3 regions of the Pantoea jilinensis genome follow, and region 3 is predicted to be linked to each of the others. Evidence: predicted binding sites of a transcription regulator. Region 3 holds the regulator's gene; each other region holds the start of a gene.

The links. The regulator CRP, encoded in region 3, controls carbon source genes, mostly activating them, when cyclic AMP is high. The targets are predictions, from matches to a motif close to ATGTGANNNNNNTCACAT.
Region 1: the regulator CRP is predicted to act here: its motif matches at 1,026-1,043, upstream of epd (erythrose-4-phosphate dehydrogenase).
Region 2: the regulator CRP is predicted to act here: its motif matches at 979-996, upstream of KTJ90_RS15755 (iron-containing alcohol dehydrogenase).

What each region holds. Positions count from the first base shown of each region.
Region 1 covers NZ_CP077746.1:766,955-769,229, forward strand. The annotation lists gene tkt (transketolase) at 1-917, shown strand, start outside; gene epd (erythrose-4-phosphate dehydrogenase) at 1,232-2,251, shown strand.
Region 2 covers NZ_CP077746.1:3,323,786-3,326,060, reverse strand. The annotation lists gene KTJ90_RS15755 (iron-containing alcohol dehydrogenase) at 1-868, opposite strand, end outside; gene dtnK (D-threonate kinase) at 1,056-2,275, shown strand, end outside.
Region 3 covers NZ_CP077746.1:420,782-423,056, forward strand. The annotation lists gene KTJ90_RS01920 (YccS/YhfK family putative transporter) at 1-867, opposite strand, end outside; gene crp (cAMP-activated global transcriptional regulator CRP) at 925-1,557, opposite strand; gene KTJ90_RS01930 (OsmC family protein) at 1,861-2,265, shown strand.

The DNA of each region.
Region 1 (2,275 bases), 350 kb from region 3:
CGTCACAGAATGCTATCGAAGCCTTTGGTAAAATTCTGCCGGAATACCTGGGCGGCTCAGCTGACCTGGCGCCGAGCAACCTGACTATCTGGTCTGGTTCTAAGCCAATCAACGAAGATGCTGCGGGTAACTACATCCATTACGGCGTGCGTGAATTCGGTATGACCGCTATCGCCAATGGTCTGGCACTGCATGGCGGCTTCCTGCCATACACCGCTACCTTCCTGATGTTCGTTGAGTATGCGCGTAACGCAGCGCGTATGGCGGCACTGATGAAGATCCGTCAGATCATGGTCTACACTCACGACTCAATCGGTCTGGGTGAAGATGGCCCGACGCATCAGCCGGTTGAGCAGATGGCGAGCCTGCGCACCACACCAAACATGAGCCTGTGGCGTCCATGTGACCAGGTAGAATCTGCGGTGGCGTGGAAATATGCTATCGAACGTCAGGATGGCCCAACGGCACTGATCTTCTCCCGTCAGAACCTGGCGCAGCAGGAACGTGATGCTGCACAGCTGGCTAACGTGGCGCGCGGTGGTTACGTGCTGAAAGATTGCGACGGCACCCCTGAGCTGATCCTGATCGCAACCGGTTCAGAAGTTGAACTGGCTGTCGGTGCCTGGGACAAACTCACCAGCGAAGGCCGCAAAGTGCGCGTGGTCTCGATGCCGTCAACCGATGCTTTCGACAAGCAGAGCGATGAATACCGTGAATCTGTGCTGCCTAAAGCCGTCAGCGCTCGCGTTGCTATTGAAGCGGGCATCGCTGATTACTGGTTCAAATACACGGGCCTGAATGGCGCTATCGTGGGTATGACCAGCTTCGGTGAATCTGCACCTGCAGATCAGCTGTTCGAGCTGTTTGGCTTTACCGTTGACAACGTCGTCGCGAAAGCGAAAGCGCTGCTGGCGTAATAACTGGCCAGGCGGGTCTGCTCCCGCCTGGTTGTGAAATTAAAGGGGCGATCCTTTCGTCCCTTTTGCTCTTTTATTCCTGCAGTAATAACACTTTCTGGCTTAAATTTGTGACGCAGATCCAAATTTATGCAGTCAGATTGATCGCAATCATTCCTGTTATTCCTTCCTTCTATTATTCTGGCTGAACCGTTTCAGTCGTCGGGCCAGCCGCCCTGATTTCGGACAATGCCGGGCAAGAATCTCCTGTACAAAATGCAGTGAAGCGCTCAGGCTAACGGCACGTTTTTTCAGTCTGACGTGGCAGGAGAGAAATGACGGTACGGATAGCGATAAATGGTTTTGGCCGGATTGGACGCAATGTCCTGCGCGCGCTCTATGAAACGGGCCGACGTGCAGAGATTACCGTGGTCGCGATTAATGAGCTGGCTGAAGCCACCGGTATGGCGCACCTGCTGAAATACGATACCAGCCATGGCCGTTTTGCTTTCGACGTTCGTCAGGAGCGCGATGTTATGTGGGTGGGTGGCGATACCCTGCGCATTTTGCACCGTGCAGACATAGCCGATTTGCCGTGGCGTGAACTCGATGTGGATGTGGTGCTGGACTGTACCGGCGTCTATGGCTCACGGGCTGATGGCGAAGCCCATCTGCAGGCGGGTGCCAAAAAAGTGCTGTTCTCTCATCCTGGCGGAAACGATCTCGACGCGACTGTCGTGTTCGGTGTTAACCAGCAGGATCTCACCGCCAGCGATCGCATCGTCTCCAATGCGTCCTGCACCACAAACTGCATTATTCCGGTCATTAAACTGCTGGATGATGCGTTTGGTATCGAATCCGGCACCGTCACGACGATCCACTCGGCGATGCACGATCAGCAGGTGATCGACGCCTATCACAGCGATCTGCGCCGGACCCGTGCGGCCAGTCAGTCCATCATTCCAGTGGATACGCGTCTGGCGGCAGGCATCACCCGTATTTTTCCGAAATTCAACGATCGCTTTGAGGCGATAGCCGTTCGCGTCCCGACGATTAACGTGACGGCCATTGATCTCAGCGTTTCTGTGTATAACGCGGTAACGGCATGTGACGTTAACACCTTGTTGCGAAGCGCGGCAGAAGGGGCATTTCGTGGTATAGTTGACTACACGGAATTACCGTTAGTCTCAGTAGATTTTAACCATGATCCGCACAGTGCCATTGTGGACGGAACACAAACGCGGGTCAGCGGTCAACACCTTATCAAGACACTGGTCTGGTGTGACAATGAATGGGGCTTTGCTAACCGAATGCTCGACACGACGTTAGCGATGGCCGCAAGCGGTTTCAGGTAAGACGCGGTTTGCGTCTGGCAAAAC
Region 2 (2,275 bases), 1.1 Mb from region 3:
CCGCGGCCGGACGGACAAAGCGCATGCAGGGGGCCAGCAGAATGGCGTTGGCAACGCCGTGAGGCAGGTGATATTTGCCGCCAAGCGGATAGGACATCGCATGCACCAGATGCGTCCCGGCATGGGCAATCGATGCGCCGCCATAATAAGAGGCCCAGAGCATCTCCAGCCGTGCCTGCAGATTCTCCGGCTCGCGCAGCGTGGTTTCGAGATTCGCGAACAGCTTCTTCATCCCAATCAGCGCATAGTTGTCGCTGACCGGATTGGCCACGTTGGCGGTGAAGCACTCGATCAGGTGACACAGGGCATCAATGCCGGTAGACGAGGCGATGTGCGGTGGCATGCTGGTGGTGAGTTCCGGCACCAGCGCCACCACATCGGGCAGCATCACTGGTGAAATAATGCCGACTTTGGTCTCTTTCTCCGGGATCGCCAGAATCGCATTTGGCGTCGCTTCCGAGCCGGTGCCGGCAGTGGTGGGAATTAACATTGAACTGGTGCGGCGCACCGGTTTTTCGCCAGCCAGCAGGGCGTCCAGCGCGGGTGCCGCGTCAATGCACAGCACTGACAGCAGCTTCGCTACATCCAGTACGCTGCCACCGCCGATGCCAATCACCATGTCGACCTGGCCCTGGGAAAGCGCTGAGATAATCGTGGCTACGTCATGCTGGCTTGGCTCAGGAGGAACGCTATTTACCAGGCTGATGCGCGGAATCAGATCCCGCAGTTGACCCATCAGAGCCTGTACCGCCGGAATCGCCTCAATGTTCCGGTCCGTGACCACCACCGCTGTCGATACGCCTTTCAGCAGATAGCGCATGTCGTTTAACGCCTGATATCCGCTGATCACCGTGCTGTTAATGTTCATTTCATACCCTTATCTCTGTCATGTCTGAGTAAATGATTAATTTTGCTCAGCGCAATGCGAAGTCAGTCACTCTCTGTGGCTAATTTTATAAGGCATATCGATTTCGATTAATTTGAACTTGCTCACATATAATCAATCATGATTGAATATAATCAAATGCAGCGGCAATAGCCTGACAGGAGTGAGGATGGGCTCATCAATATGGAAAACACCGGTGCTCGTCATCGCTGACGACTTTACCGGTGCCAACGATGCAGGTAGCGGACTGGCACAGGCCGGAGCCCGTGTACATGTGCTGTTTGGCACCGGAGCATCGCTGTCAGATACGGCGGCAGATGTGTTGGTGATCAGCACCGACAGCCGGGCCATCAGCACCATCCAGGCCGCAGAGCGCGTCAATCAGGTGGTGCAGCACTATGCGAAACAGCTTCAGCAGGGCTGGCTGTTTAAAAAGATCGACTCCACGTTGCGTGGCAACGTCGGCGCTGAAACGGTGGCTGCGCTACGCGCCAGCGGCAAAAAAATGGCGCTGGTGGCACCGGCCGTACCGCGACTGGGCCGCACCACACGCGACGGCAAGGTGTGGGTCGATCAGCGTTTACTGACGGACACCGAATTTGCCAGCGATCCCAAAACCCCGATCCTGAGTGCCCGCATCCTCGATCAGATGCAGATCGACGGCACGGAGATCGATCTCGCGACGCTGCGCAGCGATCGGCTTGATGCGGTATTAGCGGCGTCGCAGGGCGTGGTGGTGGTGGATGCTGAAACGGAAGGCGACCTGACCCGACTGATCACGGCTGCGGCGCGTCTGAGCGAAACGCCCCTGCTGGTGGGGACTGCCGGGTTAAGCGATGCGCTGGGTGCTGCGCTCTCCGTTTGCCCCGCGCGACCTGTGCTGGCTGTGGTGGGATCGATGAGCCGTCAGGCAGAGCAGCAGATCGCTGCGCTGCGTCATCACCGTGCCGTTGAGATAGTGGATGTCGATATTCGTCAGCTGTTTCAGCAGCCCGCCTGGCCTGATCGGAATCGCTGGATCGAACAGGCGACCTCCGCATTGCGTGCCGGTCGCCACACGGTGATCCGCACTTGCCAGCATGCATTCCAGCGACACGAGATCGAAAATCTCTGCCAGCAATATAGCCTGACGCGCCAGCAGCTGGGCGAGGCGATCTGTCAACTACTGGGCGAAATGGCCTTTAGCCTGTGCCGGGCGCAACTACCGCATGCGCTCTATCTGTCAGGAGGCGACGTGGCGATTGCCGTCGCTCAGGCTCTCGGGGCCAGCGGGTTTAAAATTCAGGGTCTGGTGGCGGGCTGTGTGCCGCACGGGATTCTGCTTAACAGCGAATTTACTCTGCCGGTAATGACCAAAGCGGGTGGCTTTGGTGATGAAAATACCCTGGT
Region 3 (2,275 bases):
GGGTAGCTGATGATAAAGGATGTTATCCGCCAGCACCCGTAGCCGGGCCGAAATGGTTTTGGCATTCCAGCGGATCACCGCTTCGGCATGGCTCTGTTCGACCAGCTTCTGCACCTCTTCCGGCCGATGCAGACTAACCGAGATGTGTTCCTGCAGATCCAGCGCCACCTGAAAGGCGCGCGTCAGCCGCTTATGGCTGTGATCGCGGCTTGCCGACAGCATGTGCATCTGCTGATAGCAGGTGTTAATCAGATCGACCACTTTCTGCTGACGCGCCAGCAGCGGCGGCAGTGCCTTTTCCGGGTCGGTCAGCTGCGTCAGCAGGGTGTATTTGGCGTCGCAGTAGTTAGCCAGCTCGCGGTAGATCAGGCTGAGGCTTTCGCGCATCGGCTGCTCTTTCCACAGCCAGAACCAGAACCAGTTAAACAGCCCATACCAGAGCGTGCCGCCGATGTAGAGCAGCGGGGTAACATAGATGGGCATGCGGCCAATGAGGCTCAGGGTAAAAATGGCGGCGATAAGCGTGCCGGGCAGCAGACGACCATGCAGCGGGCTGATCTCACCCGTCACGCCGAGCAGCAGGGGCATGGCGAACAGGATGAGCGGCAGCGGAATGGCATGCAGGGTGAGCCACTGAATCAGGAAGCTGCCGAGGGCAAACAGGCTGCCACCCACAATCAGGCGTTTGAAAAAGCGTTTATGCGGGGTATCCAGACCGGCAATATTGCAGCAGGCAGGCACTAACGAGAACAGCAGACCTTTTTGCAGGTCGCCAGCCAGCCAGCCCAGCGCGACGGGCAGACAAAGCACCAGCGTTTGCCGCAAGGCGTAGTTGACTTCAGGATGGTAAATAATTCGACGCCACATCGGCCCAACACAAACAATAACGGCGTGATGTTGCCATCACGCCGTGGGTGACAGGAATTAGCGGGTGCCGTAAACGACGATGGTTTTGCCGTGTGCGGAGATCAGGTTCTGATCTTCCAGCATCTTCAAAATACGGCCCACGGTTTCGCGTGAACAACCCACAATCTGGCCAATTTCCTGACGAGTGATTTTAATTTGCATGCCGTCGGGATGCGTCATGGCATCTGGCTGCTTCGCCAGGTTGAGCAGGGTCTGTGCAATGCGTCCGGTGACGTCGAGGAAAGCGAGGTTACCCACTTTTTCAGACGTGACCTGCAGGCGACGCGCCATCTGCGAGGAGAGTCGCATCAGGATGTCGGGATTAACCTGAATCAGCTGACGGAATTTCTTGTAAGAAATCTCCGCCACTTCGCACGCGCTTTTCGCACGTACCCAGGCGCTGCGCTCCTGGCCTTCTTCGAACAGGCCAAGCTCACCAATGAAATCGCCCTGATTCAGGTAGGAAAGAATCATCTCTTTGCCTTCTTCATCTTTAATCAGAACCGCGACGGAACCTTTCACGATGTAGTAAAGCGTTTCTGCTTTTTCACCTTGGTGAATCAGCGTACTTTTGGATGGATACTTGTGAATATGGCAATGGGACAGGAACCATTCGAGTGTAGGGTCTGTTTGCGGTTTGCCGAGAACCATTCGCTATTATCCTCTGTTGTAATCGTGCCCAAAATACAGGGGGCAGTTTTCCCTGTCAGGCGGTGAAAGCTTCAAGCGTTTCCCTTTCAGGAAATTATTCGGGCCGCATCAGGCGCAGTGCGCATCATTCTTCCCGGCTTCGCCATCGGGTGACGAAAAATATTTTCAGCACTGTTTGTAGCACAGCTTTTGCCGACTGTCTTGTGTTGTCTCGCTTCAGCTACAGGCGGATTTCTCTGGATTGCTGTTTACCAGGCGAAAGCGTACTCTGGCGACAAAACAGCGTATTCCGGAGCAAAAATCATGCAGGCAAGAGTGAAGTGGGTAGAAGGACTGACATTCCTCGGAGAATCCTCATCCGGCCATCAGATACTGATGGATGGAAATTCGGGCGATAAAGCGCCCAGCCCAATGGAGATGGTGCTGATGGCGGCCGGCGGATGCAGCGCGATTGACGTGGTATCAATTCTGCAAAAAGGCCGTAACGATGTGGCTGATTGTGAAGTAAAACTGACCTCAGAACGTCGTGAAGAGGCGCCGCGAATCTTTACGCACATCAACCTGCATTTTATCGTGAGTGGTAAAGCGCTCCAGGATAAAGCGGTCTCACGCGCGGTGGATCTTTCTGCTGAAAAATATTGTTCGGTGGCCATCATGCTGGGTAAAGGCGTGACGATTACGCATAGCTATGAAGTGATTGAGCTGTAACAGGCTGAAG